One region of the Mesobacillus sp. S13 genome, then DNA from elsewhere that is predicted to be linked to it. Evidence: a T-box and tRNA genes for the amino acid it is inferred to sense, from the RefSeq annotation. Region 1 holds a T-box; the other regions hold tRNA genes.
The links. The T-box of region 1 lies ahead of argS (arginine--tRNA ligase). A T-box ahead of a tRNA ligase gene usually reads a tRNA of that ligase, here a tRNA-Arg.
Positions count from the first base shown of each region.

Region 2: it has a tRNA-Arg gene. The T-box ahead of argS (arginine--tRNA ligase) is inferred to sense a tRNA for this amino acid. The anticodon was not compared.
Region 3: it has a tRNA-Arg gene. The T-box ahead of argS (arginine--tRNA ligase) is inferred to sense a tRNA for this amino acid. The anticodon was not compared.

Region 1 covers NZ_CP084622.1:2,772,066-2,778,675, reverse strand. The annotation lists gene LGO15_RS14190 (NUDIX hydrolase) at 1-73, shown strand, start outside; gene LGO15_RS14185 (HIT family protein) at 130-522, shown strand; gene LGO15_RS14180 (LysE/ArgO family amino acid transporter) at 804-1,409, shown strand; gene LGO15_RS14175 (hypothetical protein) at 1,476-1,919, opposite strand; gene LGO15_RS14170 (hypothetical protein) at 2,017-2,154, opposite strand; gene LGO15_RS14165 (hypothetical protein) at 2,358-2,558, shown strand; gene LGO15_RS24355 (OsmC family protein) at 2,559-2,828, shown strand; gene LGO15_RS14155 (GNAT family N-acetyltransferase) at 2,963-3,439, shown strand; T-box leader at 3,479-3,693, shown strand; gene argS (arginine--tRNA ligase) at 3,737-5,434, shown strand; gene LGO15_RS14145 (HesB/YadR/YfhF family protein) at 5,471-5,767, opposite strand; gene LGO15_RS14140 (TIGR04053 family radical SAM/SPASM domain-containing protein) at 5,911-6,610, opposite strand, start outside.
Region 2 covers NZ_CP084622.1:4,143,844-4,150,453, forward strand. The annotation lists gene LGO15_RS21275 (phosphoglycerate kinase) at 1-365, opposite strand, end outside; gene gap (type I glyceraldehyde-3-phosphate dehydrogenase) at 494-1,501, opposite strand; gene LGO15_RS21285 (sugar-binding transcriptional regulator) at 1,552-2,577, opposite strand; gene LGO15_RS21290 (glutaredoxin family protein) at 2,701-2,961, opposite strand; gene rpoN (RNA polymerase factor sigma-54) at 3,212-4,555, opposite strand; tRNA gene LGO15_RS21300 (tRNA-Arg) at 4,981-5,052, opposite strand; gene clpP (ATP-dependent Clp endopeptidase proteolytic subunit ClpP) at 5,418-6,023, shown strand; gene LGO15_RS21310 (HPr family phosphocarrier protein) at 6,080-6,337, opposite strand; gene whiA (DNA-binding protein WhiA) at 6,360-6,610, opposite strand, start outside.
Region 3 covers NZ_CP084622.1:3,502,875-3,509,484, reverse strand. The annotation lists gene racE (glutamate racemase) at 1-695, shown strand, start outside; gene LGO15_RS17960 (GerMN domain-containing protein) at 1,290-2,360, shown strand; gene rph (ribonuclease PH) at 2,485-3,240, shown strand; gene LGO15_RS17950 (XTP/dITP diphosphatase) at 3,254-3,859, shown strand; gene LGO15_RS17945 (metallophosphoesterase) at 3,852-4,376, shown strand; tRNA gene LGO15_RS17940 (tRNA-Arg) at 4,499-4,575, shown strand; gene ilvE (branched-chain-amino-acid transaminase) at 4,945-5,847, shown strand; T-box leader at 5,881-6,134, shown strand; gene ilvB (acetolactate synthase large subunit) at 6,220-6,610, shown strand, end outside.

The DNA.
Region 1 (6,610 bases):
TAACTTGCAAAAAAGCTATCTTGATTTTATACAACATTATATTCATCATAACGCCATAGAATGTTGTAAATAGAAGCTGAATATATGTAAGAAATGCCCTTTAAAAAATATTCATACAGGAGTTATAAAATGACGGGTGATCAAAAATGGCAAGATTTCTATTGTGAGGAAGTATTATCAGCCAAAACACCAGTTGAAAAAGTATATGAAACTGAGCAGTCTCTCGCGTTTCATCATACTCGGCCATATTATGAGGTACATATTGTTGTCATTCCCAAAAAACATATTTTGTCATTTTTAACAGTATCCAATGAGGAAGCGGAGATTTTGAATGATGTTCTAAGAGTAGTTAGGCAGGTTGCCTCGATGCTAGAGAAGGATTTTGGAGCATGCACCATCTCTACCAACATAGGAAATTATCAGAGCAATAAACATATGCACTGGCATGTCCATTTTGGTGCGAGAATACGTGATGAGCAAGGATATTTACTAGATGATCAAGAAAAAAATAATGGTTTTTGATTTCATCTAAAACAGATACTTTTCACAAACTTCTTTATCGCTACCACTTTAACATTCACGAATAATATGATTGATTGTGAATAAAATTCACTCAGGCATTTTAGTGTTTATGCTCAGTTTAGTTGTTTTCAGTATCTCAGAGAATATATTTAAGAATTAATTGGAAAAGGACTTAGGCCTAAGTCCTTTTCTGTTATATAGGAGCTGTCTAAAAGATTGAGGGTCGAGTGGAATGGAATTAATAGTAAATATAGTTGGATAGAAAAAGGGGAAGAGGAACTATGCTAGCTGCGGGAGTTCATGGATTTATCCTCGCCTTCGGACTGATCCTTCCGTTAGGAGTGCAAAACGTGTTTGTTTTTAACCAGGGATCGATGCACAAACAATATAGTAGAGTTTTGCCAGTGATTTTGACAGCTTCAATCAGTGATACAGTTTTAATCACTCTTGCAGTTCTTGGTATATCAGTGGTGGTTCTAAAGGTTACCTGGTTAAGTACGTTGTTATTATCAGCCGGCATACTTTTTTTAATCTATATGGGATATTTAACTTGGAGAAGCAGGCCAACTGATGTAACTGCGGAGACAGTAGCCTTTTCCCCGAAAAAACAGATAACCTTTGCCGCATCGGTTTCTTTGCTTAATCCGCATGCGATCATGGACACAATCGGAGTGATAGGAACGAGTTCAATGAATTATGCAGGTCCAGCGAAATTCACCTTTGCAGTTGCCTGTATTTTGACTTCCTGGATCTGGTTTTTCGTTCTTGCTTATGTTGGACGGCAAGTGGGAAGGTTGGGGGAATTAAATAGTTTTCACATGATCTTGAATAAAATATCCGCTTTGATTATGTGGGGGACAGCCATTTACTTGTTGTTGACTTTTTAACTTAAGGATCCTGAAAAGAGGCCAGAAAAAGAGTTCTTCATAAAAATCATGAAGGACTACTTTTTCTTATCGTCTTCTGCGACGTCGAAGATATTGAACTTCTGACTCAAGTTCTTGCAGACGCTTACTGTTTTCTGCTAGATCGCTCTTCATTGCATTCAATTGCTCTTTCACTTCGTTCAACTCCGCAGAAAGTTTTTCGTTCTCAAAAGAAAGTTGTTCGTTCTCATTTTCTAAGCTAGTAGTGTTTGCGTCTTCTTTTTTTGTGTCTGATTTATTCAATGTCTTGGATAGCAATGATAAAGTAGTTGGATTTACAAACCCTTGTACAGCTGCCATTAGGGAATTAAGGTTGTCAGCATTAAAATGGTTATTCTGAGATTGGCTGACCTCATCGTTATTTTCTTCTGGCAACTGATTAAAAATCGCCTGGGTGAAATTAAGTATTCCATCTAAAGACGGCTCTTTTTTCAAAGAATCAATATGTGGCTTTATATCTTTTTCATTCATCTATTATCATCCTTTCTTTTATTATAGAATCTCCCCGGCTAATACCGGTATAACCAGGGAGATTGTAAGGAACTTTAGGTTGCAAATCTTACAGAGATTAAGCAGCACCATTGTCTACAGCAATTACTTCACCGATGCAAGTGTAAAGGACATCAGCAAGTGCGTCTTGGTTCAACAAAATCGCAACTACCAAAGCAAGTGCCAGCAAAAGAACAACAATCGCAGTGATTAACATCTCTCCACCCCCTTCCTTCATAGAAGTTAGGTAAGATCCGAACCTTACAACAACATCTTATGAAAAAATATCGGACGAGCATCAGCTTGTATCATTGAATTTAAAAGACGGGCTGCCTATTTTAAAAGAAATAGGTTATTATTTGAAAAATGGCACAGTTTCTAATATGGTGGAGTTAGAAATTCAAGGAGGGGGTCGTATAATTGTCCGAGCCAATCGCGCTAACGAAAATAACAGTAATCCAGAAAGATACTGCCAATAAAATTAGGGAGGCTTACATTGAAGGTTTTAGTGAGCCTTTACTTTTTGGGGTACATGGTGGTGTAAAGCAGTTCTATGGTGTGAATCCAGAGGTAGAATATCCGTCTACACTAGATCATATCGTTGCTGCAGCAGGCGGCTGACTGGTTGGAACCCTATCTGGCGCGCTGGAGGCGCGTAAAATACCATCTTCACCTGATAAAGTCAAAGCGAACATCCAAGGAACAATTGAAGCACCTGAAGGAGTCCTGAAAATCACAAAAATCAGCTGCCACTATGAATTGAAGGTTCCTTCAGGAAATAGGGAAGCTGCCGAAAGAGCATTAAATGTATTCGAACGGGGATGTCCTGTCGCACAAACATTAAAGGGCTGTATTCAGTTCAATCATACTTGGGAAATCGAAGAATACTAGTAGAATGAGTCCTTATCCTAATAAGATGAGGGCTCATTTTCACTTTTTATACAAGACCATTTTCTTTTATGAAAAGGATTTTTGGTTCTATCCTCGAATTCTTATTTATATCTTTTTGAAAAAGGGGAGTCCATGTGATTGAATTAGTGCGTGCAAAACAGGAGGATGAAGCAATACTCCAAAATTTAATACAATTTTATATTTACGAATTTACTGTCTTTCAGGATATCAAGCTTGAGCAATCTGGATTTTTTGCACCCTTTGATTTAAAACCGTATTGGACTGAAGCCGATTTACATGCTTTTTTTATCATGCATGAAGGAGAACTGGCGGGTTTTGCCATGGTCGAAAGTGGAGCTCCCAATGTCATTCTGGAGTTTTTTATTATGAGGAAATTCTACCGAAGAGGGTTTGGAAAAGCAGCGGCGGAAAAGCTATTTGGCCTATTCCCTGGAAATTGGAGTGTCACTCAGGTAGAGAAAAATGAGCCGGCAAGGAACTTTTGGCGAAAAGTGATTGGCGATTATACTGGCGGCAACTATATTGAAATGTTCGATGATCACAATCGGTCAATCCAAGAATTCAATTCTGGATTATATGCAAAAAAATGATTGCAAAAGGTCCGAAGAGTTGTTTATAATGGGAAAAATATCAAATCGATGAAAAAGAGAGTAATTATTCTTTCTTTGCTACAGCGAGCCAGGGACGGTGGAAGCCTGGTGCATCAGAATAATGAAGCGCACTTTTGAGATGCTGTCCTGAAATTGAGTAGGGATAGCCGGGATTTACCCGTTATCACTTGGAAGAAGGTTCCGAAATTCGGAGCAATTGGAGTGGTACCGCGGGATAAACTCTCGTCTCTTATTTAGAGACGGGAGTTTTTTTATTTTATATAAGGGGGTAATTTAATGGATTATGTGAAACTGTATGCAGAGTTGCTTGCCGTTGAGCTAGAAGGGGCTCTCTCGTGTTCAGAAATAGAGAGGTTAATTGAGAAACCGAAATTTTTGCATCAGGGTGACTTAGCTTTTCCATGCTTCCAATTGGCAAAAAGCATGAGAAAACCGCCGGTAGTTATTGCGGAGGAGTTAAATGCTCGGTTGCAAAGCTCAGTTAATGATTCAATGGAACGTTTTGAAGCGGCCGGAGGCTATGTAAATGGGTTTTTAAACAAGGCGAAAGTGACCGAAGAACTTTTGATTGAAATCGGGCAAAAGAGGAATCATTATGGTGATTTTGATCTTGGTGGAAATCAAATTGTGACAATTGACCTTTCTTCTCCGAATATTGCAAAACCCTTTTCCATGGGACATCTTCGGTCAACCGTTATAGGGAATTCTTTGTCACTTATTTATGAAAAGGCTGGATATAAGACCGTGAAAATCAATCATTTAGGAGATTGGGGAACTCAATTCGGCAAGCTTATCACAGCCTATAAACTTTGGGGATCAGAAGAGAAAGTAAAGAAGAACCCAATACAGGAGCTGCTGGTGCTATATATAAAGTTTCATGATGAAGCAAAAAGCCAGCCGGAGCTGGAGCAAGAGGGACGAAACTGGTTCAGACGTCTGGAAAACGGGGATGTTGAGGCACTCAAGCTATGGAAATGGTTCAAGGATGAGTCACTTAAGGAGTTTAAGAAGATTTATGAACTCATGGGAATCGAGTTTGATTCATATGCGGGAGAAGCTTTTTATAATGACAAAATGGATTCAATCGTGAAAATGCTAAAAGACAGGGAGCTGCTTGTTGATTCGGATGGGGCACTGGTAGTCAGCTTGGAAGAACATGAACTTCCGCCTTGTCTTATTAAAAAATCGGATGGCGCAACATTGTATGCTACCAGGGATTTAGCCGCAGCTAAGTACAGATTCGATAGCTATTCATTTGTAAAATCATTGTATGTGGTCGGCAATGAGCAAAGTCTGCACTTTAAACAGCTCAAAGCAGTGCTGGCAAAATTGGACTTTCCATGGGCTGCCGGGATTGTTCATGTTCCATTTGGCATGATGTTAAAGGATGGAAAGAAAATGTCCACGAGAAAAGGGAAGGTAGTCTTGCTCGAAGATGTTCTTAATGATTCCATTCAACTGGCAGAAAAGAATATAGAAGAAAAAAATCCTCATTTGGAAAATAAAACAGAGATTGCAAAAATGGTTGGTACCGGCGCAATTGTTTTTCATGACCTGAAGAATTTTCGGATGAACGACATTGAATTTTCCCTCGAAGAAATGTTAAAGGTTGAAGGGGAAACAGGACCTTATGTTCAATATACAAATGCACGGACACAATCGTTATTGAAAAAGGGAGGTTTCAAAGGAGGAAATGAAGACTTCAAATGGGCAGCTATTGCGGAGTGGCCAGTGATCACTGAGCTTCAGAACTTTCCGGAAACAATAAAGAGAGCGATTGATAAAAACGATCCATCTTTGATTGCTAAATATGTCCTTGATTTGTCCCAGGCCTTTAATAAATATTATGGAGAAGTCCGCATCCTTGAAGAAAATGCTGAAAAGAACGCACGTCTTCAATTAGTCCATTGTGTAAGCATTGTGCTCGAAGAAGGTCTTAGAATACTTGGAGTCAAGGCTCCAAAAGAAATGTAAAAAGAGTCCCTGGATGAACCGGGGACTCTTTTAGATTCAATTATGTTCTATATAACTGGCGAAAATTTCACCAGCGGTATCGCTGTACTTCAGTTCTACATCTGTTTTGTTAAAGAACCATGTATCGTTTGCTTCTACAAAAAAAGTGATGCCGTCAATCTCTTGCTGTTCGGCGGCTATGGCAGGAGTTTCAAGCGAAAATGCCAGGCTGTAACCTTTATTCTTGTCGCCAAACCCGGCATATTGAGGATAAAGGCGGATGTGAAACGGTTTCTGTGTATCAAATTCCTTTTCAAACCATTTGTATGCGTTTTGATCAATCTTGATTGTCATCTTTGCACCATCCTTTCGTTAGCTTTATTGTAAAACCTCAAAGGTACTGGCTGCCGTGCTTTATGTCACACTTTTCGCAATGTCATTACATTGTCAAAAATGTTCCATTTAAAAACAGCTCCCCAAGTGAGTAGCTGAAAACCCTAAACCCTAGTTTCCTTTTTACGCATTGCTTCTGGGATATAAACACAAAATGGCTCACTGGCCATATAGTCTCCAGTAACAGCATAGGTTCTCGAACGTGAACCACCGCATACATAGCGAAATTCACAAACACCACATTTTCCGCTGTATTTATCAGGGCTGCGCAGGTCTTTGAAAATAGGGGAGTCTCTATATATTTCTGCTAAAGGCTTTTCACGGACATTCCCTCCGACAAGAGGCAGGAGCCCAGATGGCATGACATCTCCGGTGTGGGAAATAAAAACAAAACCGTTGCCGTCATTCACCCCTTTAGGAGCCCGCTTTAGCCCATCAATGACGGAGGCCATATCTTTAGTCAATGTGTCCTCATAGCGGATGCCTTGTTCTTTGATGAGTTTATTTTCTCTTGCTTTTTGCTGGTACACAACACGTCTGTAGTGCTGGGCAGCAGTGGTCTTAATGTCGTATGGTGCCGATTTACTTAACTCATATAGCCATCTAAACACCTTTTCGTGTTCGGCCGGAGTAAGGCAGGCATCGAGTTGCCCTCTCCCAGTCGGTACAAGTAAAAAGATGTACCACATCACTACCTTTAGCTCTTTCATTAATTCTGCCATTTGTTCTAGGTGGTCATAATTGTAACGTGAAATTACAGTATTAAGCTGCAAGGGCATGTTTAATTCGTTCAAGTATTTTACT
Region 2 (6,610 bases), 1.4 Mb from region 1:
CCTGGATAGAAACGGACATTTTCAAGAAGCAGGACATCGCCCTCGTTCATGCTGTCGATTTCGGATTTTACAGAGTCCCCGTAAGCTTCATCTGTCTTCTTCACATCCTTGCCAAGAAGCTCAGACAAACGCTTCGCAACTGGAGTCAAACGCAATTCTTCAACAGCCTGCCCCTTCGGACGGCCAAGGTGGCTTGCAAGAAGGACTTTCGCGCCCTGTTCAACAAGGTACTGGATCGTTGGCAGTGCTGCACGGATCCGTGTTTCATCCGTAACCTGTCCATCCTTCATCGGCACGTTGAAATCAACGCGGCAAAAAACTCTTTTTCCTTTAACATCCACATCTTTTACTGTCTTTTTGTTCAAGGCTAGAGACCTCCTTTAAAATAGCGCCAATGCGCGATTAAGCAGAAAAAGAGGAGAGGGAATTACCCCGCTCCCCTTTTCATCCTACTACATTATAGTCAATATTGGATTAGTTATCCAATCTTAGCTTACAGACCTTTTTTCGCGATGAAGTCTACAAGGTCAACTACACGGTTAGAGTAACCAGACTCGTTGTCATACCAAGAGATAACTTTTACCATGCTGCCTTCCATAACCATTGTTGATAGTGCATCGATGGTAGAAGAGTTTGCACAGCCATTATAGTCGCTAGATACTAGTGGCTCTTCGCTGTATCCAAGGATACCTTTAAGTTCGTTTTCAGAAGCTTTCTTAAATGCAGCATTGATTTCTTCAACTGTTACATCTTTGTCAAGCTCAGCAACAAGGTCAACCAATGAAACGTTTGGAGTTGGTACACGCATTGCTCCACCGTTTAATTTGCCTTTAAGTTCAGGCAACACTAGAGAAACTGCTTTTGCAGCACCAGTTGTTGTTGGGATGATGTTTTCCGCAGCAGCACGTGCACGACGGTAGTCTTTGTGCGGAAGGTCAAGGATTTGCTGGTCATTTGTGTATGAGTGAACAGTTGTCATCATACCGCGCTTGATTCCGAAGTTGTCGTTCAGAACTTTTGCGAATGGAGCCAGGCAGTTTGTTGTACAAGATGCGTTAGAGATTACGTGGTGGTTAGCTGCATCGTACTTATCATCGTTTACACCCATAACGATTGTGATATCTTCGTCAGATGCCGGTGCTGAGATGATAACCTTCTTAGCTCCTGCTTCAAGGTGCTTCGCAGCGTCTGCACGCTTAGTGAAACGTCCAGTAGATTCAACTACTACTTCTACGCCAAGGTCGCCCCAGCCAAGTTGAGCTGGATCTCTTTCAGCAAGTACTTTCACTTTGTGGCCGTCAACTACTAGGTAGTCACCGTCAACTGTAATTTCTTCGTTCAATGTTCCGTGAACTGTATCATATTTTAAAAGGTGAGCAAGCATGTTTGCATCTGTTAAATCGTTAACTGCTACTACTTCTACATTAGGGTTTTTCAAAGCCGCGCGGAAAACTACGCGTCCAATACGTCCAAATCCATTAATACCTACTTTTACTGCCATGAGTATTTCCTCCTTTGATTCCTATAAAAGGTGTTGTTTATATTAAGGTGTTACCCTTGTAACAATGTTTTAGCGGCTCCTTCATCCGTAATCAGGATGGTAGAGGAAGGTGCCTGTTTCATATAAGCTCTGATCGCTTTTGCCTTGGACTCTCCACCGGCAACCGCGATGATATCGCCTATATTCGCGAGATCATTAAGCTGAAGGCCAATCGTCAGCACTTTGTGGACGATTTCTCCATCTTCATTAAAATAGTAACCAAAAGCCTCGCCTACTGCTTTTCCATCGAGGATCTTATGTAAATCCTCCGGACTGGTATTGCGGCGTTCCGCCATTGTAATAGCGTCTCCAATACCATGTAAAACCATGCTAGCTGATTTGACTAAATTCCAGACCTCGTAAATCAACGGTTCTTTGATGAAGGATTTGTAAACCTCTGTGCTGACCTGGTCGGGTACATAAAAGACTCGGTTGCGTGAATTCGTATTGTCCGCCATGATCGCACAAACTGTGTTTGCCTGATTCTTGACGTCCTCGCCGATTCCGCCCCTTGCCGGCACGAACAGCAAATCCTTTTTGCCAAAGTCAGGAGTCAAGCTATCCGCTACGGCCGCCATCGTCGATCCTCCTGTTACAGCAATAATATTCTTGCTGTGGAGAAGCTCTTTCATACTGTTGGCTGTCGCGCGTCCCAGCTCACTTTTCACCCAGGGAGACTGGTCGCTGTCACCCGGGACTACAATTACCCTCCGGATGCCCATGTGCTCCTGAAGCTTGCGCTCTAATGAGTCTATACCCATTATGTCCCGCATTACTCTTTCAAGACTTTCCAGTATATCTTTTCCCGCTTTGGTCAGTGTCATTCCCTGAACTGACATCGAAATCAGATTCTGGTCTTTCAAAAACTCCACCTCAGAACGCAAAATCCGTTCAGTCAAGTTTAGGCTGATCGAAAGGTTTCTCCTGCCAACTGGCTGCATCACATTTATGTATTGGAGGATGAGGTATCGTTTTTGCATAACTTGCAATAAATCGGGCAATATTCTTTTTTGAATATCAATGAGCGAAAAGTCCATGTTGATATTCTCCTTTTCCAGCGTTGGACTTAAAGTGTCCCGCTAAGACATATTATGTCCCACTCGCGGTAAAAAAAATCACCCCTGCTACAAAACTCATTCTAACAGGAGTGAAACCCTTAATCAACTTATAAACTCAATGTTTTTTCGTGAAAACGCTTCATTTATGAACTTTTTGTTAATAATTCCGTATTGCAGCTCTTCGCCGTCCAATTCGATGACTGGAATCATGATTCCGTACTTTTCGACGAGCTCATCATCGAGGTCGATATTGATTTCTTCTATTGTAATATTCCATTTTGTTTGTAAGTCTTCGAGGATCTCACGCGCTGTTTCACACAAATGGCAGCGTGGTCGGGAATATAGTTTGACTGTTTTTTGCATTTTGGGCTCCTTAAAGTGATTTGAATATCAATATTTTGCTAATAAGTTGATTTCCACTCCAGGATGCTTCGCTTTCCTCGGGGCGTGCGGTGAGCCTCCTCAGTGCTGAAGCGCCTGCGGGGTCTCACCTAGCCCGCTGATCCCGAAGGAGTCTCGCACCTTCCGTTCCATTCAACTTATTAATAATGTTTTGTGTTAAAACCATCAACTTAAAGTAAATATTTAATTTAAACACTTGAACATCAGTGTACTAATCAAATCTCTTCCGCTTGGAGGACGATGGTATGCCGAGCTGGTCGCGGTATTTGGCGACGGTTCTTCTTGAGACGACCATGCCTTCTTCGTCTTCGAGCATTTGTACTAGTTTTTGGTCGGATATAGGTTTCTTTTTATCTTCTTCTTTTATGAACCTTTCGATGGCCGCTTTTACTTTTTGGGAAGAAGCCTGGTCGTTCTCTGTGGTCGCGATCGCGCTTGTAAAAAAGGATTTCAATTCATGAGTGCCGGTCGGAGTCTGCATGTATTTTTCGCGGACAGTTCGGCTGACTGTCGACTCGTGGATTTCGAGTTCGTCGGCCACTTCTCTCATCGTCATCGGTTTCAGATGTTCTGGCCCGATCAAAAAGAATTCCTTTTGTTTTTCAATGATTTTCATCGATACCTTCAGCAGAGTTTCCTTCCTTTGCTCAAGGCTGCGATGAATCCACTGGTAGTCCCCCTGCTTTTCCTGCAGGAATTTATTGACTTCCGGATCCTTGTGTCCAGACAGCTGCTGAAAATATCCTTCATTAAAAGAAATTTTAGGAATCAGTGCATCGAACACACTAACCGAGAGTTCATTCCCTTCCCGTTTGACGACCACATCCGGGACAATGTAGGCAGGCTTCTCGCGCTGGAACGCTGCCCCAGGTTTAGGGTTCAGCTGCTGGATATCATCATGGACCTTTTGGATTTCCCTCACATCGATATTCAGCATCTTCGCCAATGCTTTCCACTTTTTCTCGGCAAAAAGCAGGAAATGGTCACGCATGATAGTTCTTGCCAGTTCATTTTCAGGTGTGCGCTTTTGCCTTGTCAATTGAAGCAGCAGGCATTCCTTGAGATCATTCGCACCGATGCCTGCCGGTTCAAGGGCCTGAAGCTTAAAGAAAGCGCAATCGACAATTTCTTCATCAACAGAAAACCTTCTGACGAGGTCTTCTCTTCGCAAATTCAAGTAACCGTTTTCATCTATGTTTTCAATCAATTCATGTAAAATCAATTTTTCTTCAGGTGTTACTTTTAACATATTTAATTGAGATAGGAGATAGTCTTCGAGGGTATCACTCGTACCCGCGCCAATCTGTTCGATCAAGTTCTTCTGGTCCCGTTCAAACGTTTTCTTTCTTGTTTTTCGCGTACGGTCCATACTGGCATCAAAATTGGAGATGTTTTTAAAGTCCACTTGCATCAGGGGATTTTCCATTGATTTAGCTTCAAGAAACGCTGCCAGCTCCTGCGCAGAGTATTGCAAAAGCGCAATCGCCTGGGTCAGTTCCTGAGTCATCGCCAATTTTAATGTCTGCTTTTGCCATAAACCAGCCTTTAAATCCATCTCAATCACCCCTGCACTCATTTTACATGATAAACAGGGTTTGGTGTATGGAAAGAATTTGGCATTGGCAATATAAGCGCTCTGTTTTCAATTACTATTTCGCTCATCCAATTGAATACTTGTCTATTAACTTATCAAACTCACAGGAAATGCCCTGAAATGAGCAAGGTATTACCTGTGAAAAAGTAACTGCGAATATTTTTCTCTAATAGAGCCGCAATAATTGCACCTTCAGCGGCTAGAATTGCGCTATCTAACACGATAATTGCACCAAAGCAGTCCAGAATTGCACCTTCATCCTCAATAATTGCACCGTATCCCTAATTTTAGGGGAAAAGAAAATAAAAAAGGCTTTCGAGGAGACCAGACAAAACTTGGACAGTTTTATCTGATCACTCTCAAAAGCCACTTAAATACTTATTCTACGCCCTCGGCAGGAATCGAACCCACATCTCAAGAACCGGAATCTTACGTGCTATCCGTTGCACCACGAGGGCATGTTAATAGTTGGCGTTACGCTTACCTATTATAGGATATGTTCAGTCCCTTTGCAAGCAGGTTTTTTTGGAAGCTCAGGACTGCTATTTGTTTAAAAATAACAATCTTGGGTAAGATGGATACGGTACAGCAAATTGGAATATACATTATTGTCGAACAGTTTATGCAGGCTTTACAAGCGATTCGTTTGACCTTTATTGACCATGCGTGTATCATTAAACTACATAGGTGTTCTGGCAAGCGAACCAGTTTATGCCAGCCTGCAATCTGCCTTTTTAGGGCAGTACCCTGCTTTTATTATAAAGACTGTTATGCCTTTAGTAAATGCAGTGAAATGATCTTACGTTAAAGGAGGAAAACAAACATGAACTTGATTCCTACAGTTATTGAACAAACGAATCGGGGCGAAAGGGCATATGATATTTATTCCCGCCTTTTGAAGGATCGCATCATTATGCTTGGAAGCGGAATTGATGACAATGTTGCCAATTCCATCGTAGCCCAGCTGCTTTTCCTGGAAGCTGAGAATCCGGAAAAGGACATTTCTATCTACATCAATAGCCCGGGCGGCAGCATTACTGCCGGCATGGCAATCTACGATACAATGCAGTTCATCAAGCCGGATGTACAGACAATCTGTATCGGTATGGCTGCTTCAATGGGTGCATTCCTTCTTGCTGCTGGTACGAAAGGCAAGCGTTACGCCCTGCCAAATGCAGAAGTCATGATCCACCAGCCACTTGGCGGTGCTCAGGGACAGGCGACAGAAATTGAAATCGCTGCGAAGCGCATCCTTTTCCTTCGCGAAAAGCTGAATACGATTCTTTCCGAGCGCACTGGCCAGCCGCTTGAAGTCATCGCGAAAGATACGGACCGCGACAACTTCATGACTGCTGAGCGCGCGAAGGAATATGGTCTGGTTGACCAGATTATCACTCGCAACGTACTAGAGGAAAAGAAAGACAAGTAAGCTCAATCAAAAACTCGCTTCCTTTAAATAGGAAGCGAGTTTTTTAGGGTTTATTTTTAGTTTTCCTTTTGGATGTATTCAGCAAGCTTCTCCACTGCCTCTTCTTCATCATTGCCTTCAGCGATCAGATTCACGGATGCGCCAGCGCTTACAGCTAAGCTCATCAATCCCATGATGCTTTTCGCGTTCACTTTTTTACCGTCTTTCTCGAGAAAAATATCGGATGAGAACCTGTTTGCTTCCTGCACGAACAATGCCGCAGGACGCGCCTGTAAACCCGTTTTCAACTTCACTTCCACCTGTTTTTCAACCATTGCTTTTTCCTCCTCTAGCCCTCTATTTATTTGTAATTTGCCCGGCACGCAGTTTATCGGCTATTTCATCGATCTTTCGCAGCCGGTGATTGATTCCTGATTTGCTGATTGATCCACCGCTGACCATTTCACCCAACTCTTTAAGGGTTACATCCTGGTAGTCAACACGGAGCTGAGCGATTTCCCTCAGTTTATCCGGCAAAATTTGCAGGCCGACGGTATCCCGTATGTAGCGGATATTTTCCACCTGTCTTAATGCAGCACCAATCGTTT
Region 3 (6,610 bases), 730 kb from region 1:
ATACGGCTCGCTGTCCGTACGGACCAAGGCCAGTTGAGGAAGTAAAGAGATTCACCTGGCAAATGACCCGATTCCTGCTTGAAAAGAATATTAAAATGCTTGTCATCGCATGCAATACAGCGACTGCCGTGGTACTTGACGAAATAAGGAATGAACTCTCGATTCCAGTGTTAGGTGTCATTCAGCCAGGTGCGAGGACAGCGATCAAGGTAACGGACAATTATAAAATAGGCATCATTGGAACTGAAGGTACGGTAAAAAGCCGTGCGTATGAACATGCTTTGAAATCAATCAATCGCAGGACGGCTATTGAAGCACTTGCTTGCCCAAAATTCGTGCCGCTTGTAGAAAGTGGAGAATACGATGGACGGGTTGCAAAGAAAGTCGTAACTGAAACGCTTCAGCCATTGCGGGGACAGGGGCTGGATACATTGATCCTGGGCTGTACCCACTATCCTTTGCTTGAGCCGCTCATTAAAGAAGTGATGGGGCCAGATGTCAAGGTGATCAGCTCAGGCGAGGAAACTGCGCGTGAGGTGAGCACCATCCTCGGACATAACGATATGTTTGCCGACAGGGAGGAACTTCCGGAGCATTATTATTACATGACAGGCTCAAGGACGATTTTCTCATCCATAGCATCACAGTGGCTTGAGAGGCCGATTGAACATGTTGAAAAAATTAGATTAGGTTAACAAGGCTTCCGGTGACGGAGGTCTTTTTTTTGTATAGGCAATAATAAAAATTATTTTTGTGTGGATAACTCTATATGGGTATCTTAATCCAGCTCCAGCGCTTAGCCCTTCGAGACGCTTCGGTCCTGCCAATGAAGTCAAAGAACGACTTCAGTGTCAGACCCTCCAGCGCTTGTCAGGGCTGATCGAGGCGCTTGAGCTTTTTGTTCTTTTCTTGGCTCGCTCTCATTCATAGTTGATTTTAGTGTAAGTATGAGAACTCATAAGCGGAGAATTTCCTGCTATTGTGTATAGCGGACGCTTTTTCTGCAGAAATAAGCGGAGAATTTCTGGTTAACTGCACTAACTAAGACAATATTCAGGTTTTGGATTAAATAAACGGAAAACCTCCCCTTATATTTATGGAATTAAGGGTATTTCACAATTTAAGCGGAATTTTTCCGTTTACTTTTTGAAACATGGTAGGATCAACAATCGGTTATAACCGAGCGTTTTCTTTATCATCAATTAATTACTAAAATCTTCTCAAAGGCGGTCTAAAATATCCAGAGGCTCGTATACATATTAGTACAAACTGTCTTTGGAGGGATTTATATGTCAAAAAATAAAAAGGCTGTGGTCGTTACAGCTGCTACACTGGCAACTACGGTATTCCTATCTGGCTGCGGGCTGTTCGGGGGCGAGGAAAAGAAGAAGATTGATCCTCCTCAGGATGTCACGCTCATGGAAGATGGAGAGGCGCTTGATGAAAATGTTACTACAGAAACAGCTGAAGATGGAAAAGAAGCAGTTGAAACATCCATTCAGACAGAATTGTATTTGATTGATAAAAATGGTTATGTCGTCTCGCAGACGATGGGACTTCCGAAAAAAGAGGGAGTCGCCCAGCAGGCTTTGGAATACCTTGTGGCAAATGGGCCTGTCGAACAAATGCTTCCAAATGGCTTCAGGGCCGTCCTTCCAGCTGACACACAAATGACAGTGAACATCAAGGACGGAACAGCAACCGTTGATTTTTCAAAGGAATTTGCATCCTATAAAAAAGAGGATGAAAAGAAGATTCTTCAGGCTGTAACATGGACTCTCACCCAATTTGATACTGTCGATGAAGTGAAGCTTCAGATGAATGGAACTCCTCTTGAAGTAATGCCTGTAGGCGGCACTCCGATTGGAGGAGAGCTGAGCCGTGCGGATGGCATCAATGTGGACAATTCCGATGTTGTTGATATCACAAACACGAAAGCAGTCACGGTTTATTATATTGGCGGTGAAGAAGGCGCGTATTATTATGTACCAGTAACGAAGCGTGTCAGCAATGCTGTTAAGGATAATATCACCGCGATCGTCAACGAGCTTGTTGAAGGGCCGGCGTATGCATCCAATCTTCTCTCCGACTTCCAGTCAGGCGTGAAGCTGCTTGACGCACCTAAGGTTGAGGATGGCAAGGTGACATTGAACTTCAATGAATCCATTTACGGCAGCTTTGAAGAAAAAATGGTCTCTGAACACTTGCTGAATTCGCTTGTGCTTTCACTTACTGAACAGACGGGTTTAGAAAGTGTGGCACTTACGGTGAACGGAAAGGCTGAGGTTCTTACAGAATCGGGAGAAAAACTGGCAGAGCCAGTTACAAGGCCTGAAAAAGTAAACACAGGTAGTTTTTAATAGCCAGATTTTGATATACTAATTAAAGACATCCAAAGAGGCAGGCGTTTTTCCTGCCTCTTATTTATATTGTGGTTTAAAGGCAGGCTGCCTGTCTTTTATCATGTTGAGGAGGATACTTATAATGCGATTTGATGGGCGTGAACCATTGCAATTAAGACCAATACATATTGAAACGGATTACTTGAAACATCCAGAAGGTTCGGTACTGATTTCTGTTGGAGATACGAAAGTGATCTGCACAGCCAGCATTGAGGACCGCGTTCCCCCATTTATGAGGGGCCAGGGCAAAGGCTGGATCACGGCAGAATACTCGATGCTCCCGCGTGCTACCGAACAAAGGAACATACGTGAGGCGGCAAAAGGTAAGATTTCCGGAAGAACGATGGAAATCCAGCGTTTGATTGGCAGGGCATTGCGCGCTGTCGTCAATCTCGAGGCTATAGGAGAGCGGACAGTTTGGGTCGATTGTGATGTCATCCAGGCAGATGGCGGAACGCGTACCGCTTCGATCACAGGTGCTTTTGTTGCGATGGCTATGGCTCTTGAGAAGCTGAGCAAGCAAAAGAAGCTGTCTGCTTTTCCAGTGACAGACTTCCTTGCTGCAACGAGTGTAGGCGTTTTAGAGAAAGGTGAGGTTGTGGTAGATTTGAATTATGTCGAGGATTCTGCTGCCCATGTCGATATGAATGTTGTCATGACTGGAAATGGGGAATTTGTTGAGCTGCAGGGCACTGGGGAAGAAGCGACTTTTTCATACAGCCAGCTGCAGGATCTTTTAAAGGCTGCACAAGATGGAATTTCAGAGCTTTTCGAGAAACAAAAGGAAGCACTCGGAGAAGAATTGACTGCCAAAATTGAGGGCGGAAAACGGAGATAGGAGAGATCTCAAAATGGACTCAGTCATTATCGCGACAAAAAATAGCGGAAAAGCAAAGGAGTTTGAGAACCTTTTTTTACCAAAAGGGTTGGCGGTGAAAACTCTACTCGATTATCCAGAGCTAGAAGATGTGGAAGAAACAGGTTCAACTTTTGAGGAAAACGCCATACTAAAAGCTGAAACGATTGCTAAAAGCCTTGGTGTGAGAGTGATTGCGGATGACTCCGGGCTTGAAATTGATGCATTGGAAGGCAGGCCGGGTGTCTATTCGGCACGATACGCAGGTCTTGAAAAAAATGATGAAAACAACATCGACAAAGTTCTCAATGAACTTCAGGGTGTCCCGGAAAGCGAGCGTACTGCAAGATTCTGCTGTGCACTTGCGATGGCAGAGCCTGGCAAGGAGACATTGACTGTATTCGGGACGTGTGAAGGAAGAATCCTTGAGGAGAGGCGCGGTTCCAATGGTTTTGGCTACGATCCGATTTTCTTCGTAGAAACAAAGGGGAAATCGATGGCTGAATTGGCATCAGACGAAAAAAACAAGATCAGCCATAGGGCAAATGCGATCAGGAAGCTGGATCAGCTCCTTAAAGAGCATGAGGAACGCCATGAGTAGGGTGCTGATTGTCAGTGATAGCCACGGGTCTACTGAGGTGCTTGAGGGAATTGAGAATTTGCATGGAAATGATGTGGACTTGATGATTCACTGCGGAGACTCAGAGCTTTCTGAAAGTGATGCTGCGATTGTGAATTTCAGTTCGGTGAAGGGAAATTGCGATTTTTATGGCAATTTCCCTGATGAGGAGATTCATGCGATCAATGGCGTTAGAATTTTCGTGACACATGGGCATCTATACTCAGTGAAATCCACACTGGTAAACTTGTACTATAAGGCAAAAGAACTGCAGGCTGATATCGTCTGCTTTGGGCATTCTCATTTGCTGGGAGCAGAAATGGTGGATGATGTACTGTTCATCAACCCTGGAAGCATCAGGCTTCCACGCGGCAGAACTGAAAAGAGTTATGCCATACTCGAGCTGGAAAGCGGAAAAGCCATATTGCGGATCTATGACTTTGGAATTGGTGAGATTTCTGAACTGAAGCAAGAGTTTTCACTTCACAAAACAAATTAAAACTACTATAATGATTTTTTGAGGGGAGCCAACAGGTTTCCCTCAGAAAAAAGTTTTTGATTTTTTATTGACATTTAGTTATTTGGCTAATATAATAAATCTTGTCTTTAAAAAACAACCACGTCCCAGTAGCTCAGCCGGATAGAGCATACGCCTTCTAAGCGTACGGTCGGGAGTTCGAATCTCTCCTGGGACGCCATTTAAACTACATACCTTAACTCACCTTTTGGGTGAGTTTTTTTTATGCCTTGAAGTTTTGATCCACCCTCAGGAACTGAGGTCAAAACACATCCTGAATAAAAAAATTATTTTTTTGCAAATGTGAATATATCAACAATGTAAGCGGATACAAATTAACTAACTAATCTAAATTATCAAATAATTTAGAAAAATGGTGTTGACGAGGGGTTGAATTGGGCGTAAGATAATCCTCAAATAAAAAAACAAGTTAAATGCTTCGAAAGTGAGTCATAGTTTTCTATTCAATTTTTGGATAATGTAAAACTGTATTTTTTTAACCTGTGAATTTAATAATTTAAAGCGTCTATTTGTTAAAGGAGTGTTTATTGTGCCCGATCAATGGATCTACTTAAACGGGGAATTCGTCACCAAGGAAAATGCTAAAGTTTCAGTATATGATCATGGATTTTTATACGGAGACGGTATTTTTGAAGGGATACGGGTATACAGCGGCAATATTTTCAGGATGGAAGAACATATGGACCGACTTTACCGATCAGCCAAGTCCATCATGCTGAACATGCCACACTCCAAGGATGAGTTCACCGGCCTGGTTGTTGAAACGGTGCAACGGAATCAACTGAGAGATGCTTATATCCGAATTGTTGTCTCCAGGGGTGTCGGGGACTTAGGACTTGATCCTTTTAAGTGTCCGAACGCGAACGTGGTCATCATCGTTGAGCCACTGGCTATTTTCCCGAAAGAGTTGTATGACCGAGGTTTGGAGATCGTGACAGTCGCGACAAGAAGAAATCGTCCAGACGTATTGAGCCCGAAAGTGAAATCGCTGAACTATTTAAATAATGTTCTTGTGAAAATCGAAGCTCATCTGGCAAATGTAAGTGAAGCTCTAATGCTGAACGATCAGGGATATGTTGCAGAAGGTTCTGCGGATAATATTTTTATCGTGAGAGGCAATACGTTCCTCACACCGCCAGGTTATGTAGGAGCTTTAGAAGGAATCACCAGGAATGCGGTTATAGATATTGCTAAAGATCTTGGGTACGAGGTGAAGGAGGAACCATTTACCCGCCATGATGTATACACAGCCGACGAAGTTTTCCTTACAGGAACGGCAGCAGAAGTGATCGCGGTCGTCAAAGTGGATGGAAGAGTCATCGGCGATGGAGAACCTGGAGCACATACAAAGAATATCCTGCGTGAGTTCAGGGCGAAAGTAGTGGCAGACGGAATTCAGGTTTATTCGGAAAAAGCACATCAGGTTAGTTAATAATCCAAAAGCCAAAAGCAATAATTGAATAAGGATAAAGCGAGGACAGGGACAAGTAATTTATTGCGATCAGCATGCACAGAGAGCCGGGGTTGCTGGAAGCCGGTGATGCCGCAATAAGTGAACTCACCCTGGAGCGCCAGTTTGAAAGGAATCCTAGTAAAACTGGTCGAGTGCTTGGCACTTGTTATCAAAACCGGCAGCTGAGGCTGTCACGAGCGCACGCTTAAAGCGTGAATAAGGGTGGTACCGTGGAACAAGGAGATAAAGCCTATTCCATCCCTTTGCCTAGGGCAACCTTAGGCATATGGAGATGGATGGGCTTTTTTATTTTGTAAAAATCAAGTGAGTTAAAAGTAGGAGGTTCGATAAATGGAAGCAGCCTTGCAGGAAACAAAGGCGAAAACAAAAGAGGTAAGCGGTGCAGATTTACTGATTAAGGCCCTGGAAAAGGAAAATGTCGAAGTCATCTTCGGCTACCCAGGAGGAGCTGTTCTTCCGATTTACGACAAACTCTATGATTCTAAAATTCTTCATGTGCTGCCAAGGCATGAACAGGGAGGGATCCATGCAGCGGAAGGATATGCGCGGGTGAGCGGGAAACCGGGCGTGGTGATCGCTACTTCTGGACCGGGAGCGACCAATATCATCACCGGCATTGCCGATGCGATGATGGACTCCTTGCCGCTGGTCGTCTTCACTGGCCAGGTTGCGACAGGGGTGATTGGTACAGACGCCTTCCAGGAAGCAGACATCCTTGGGA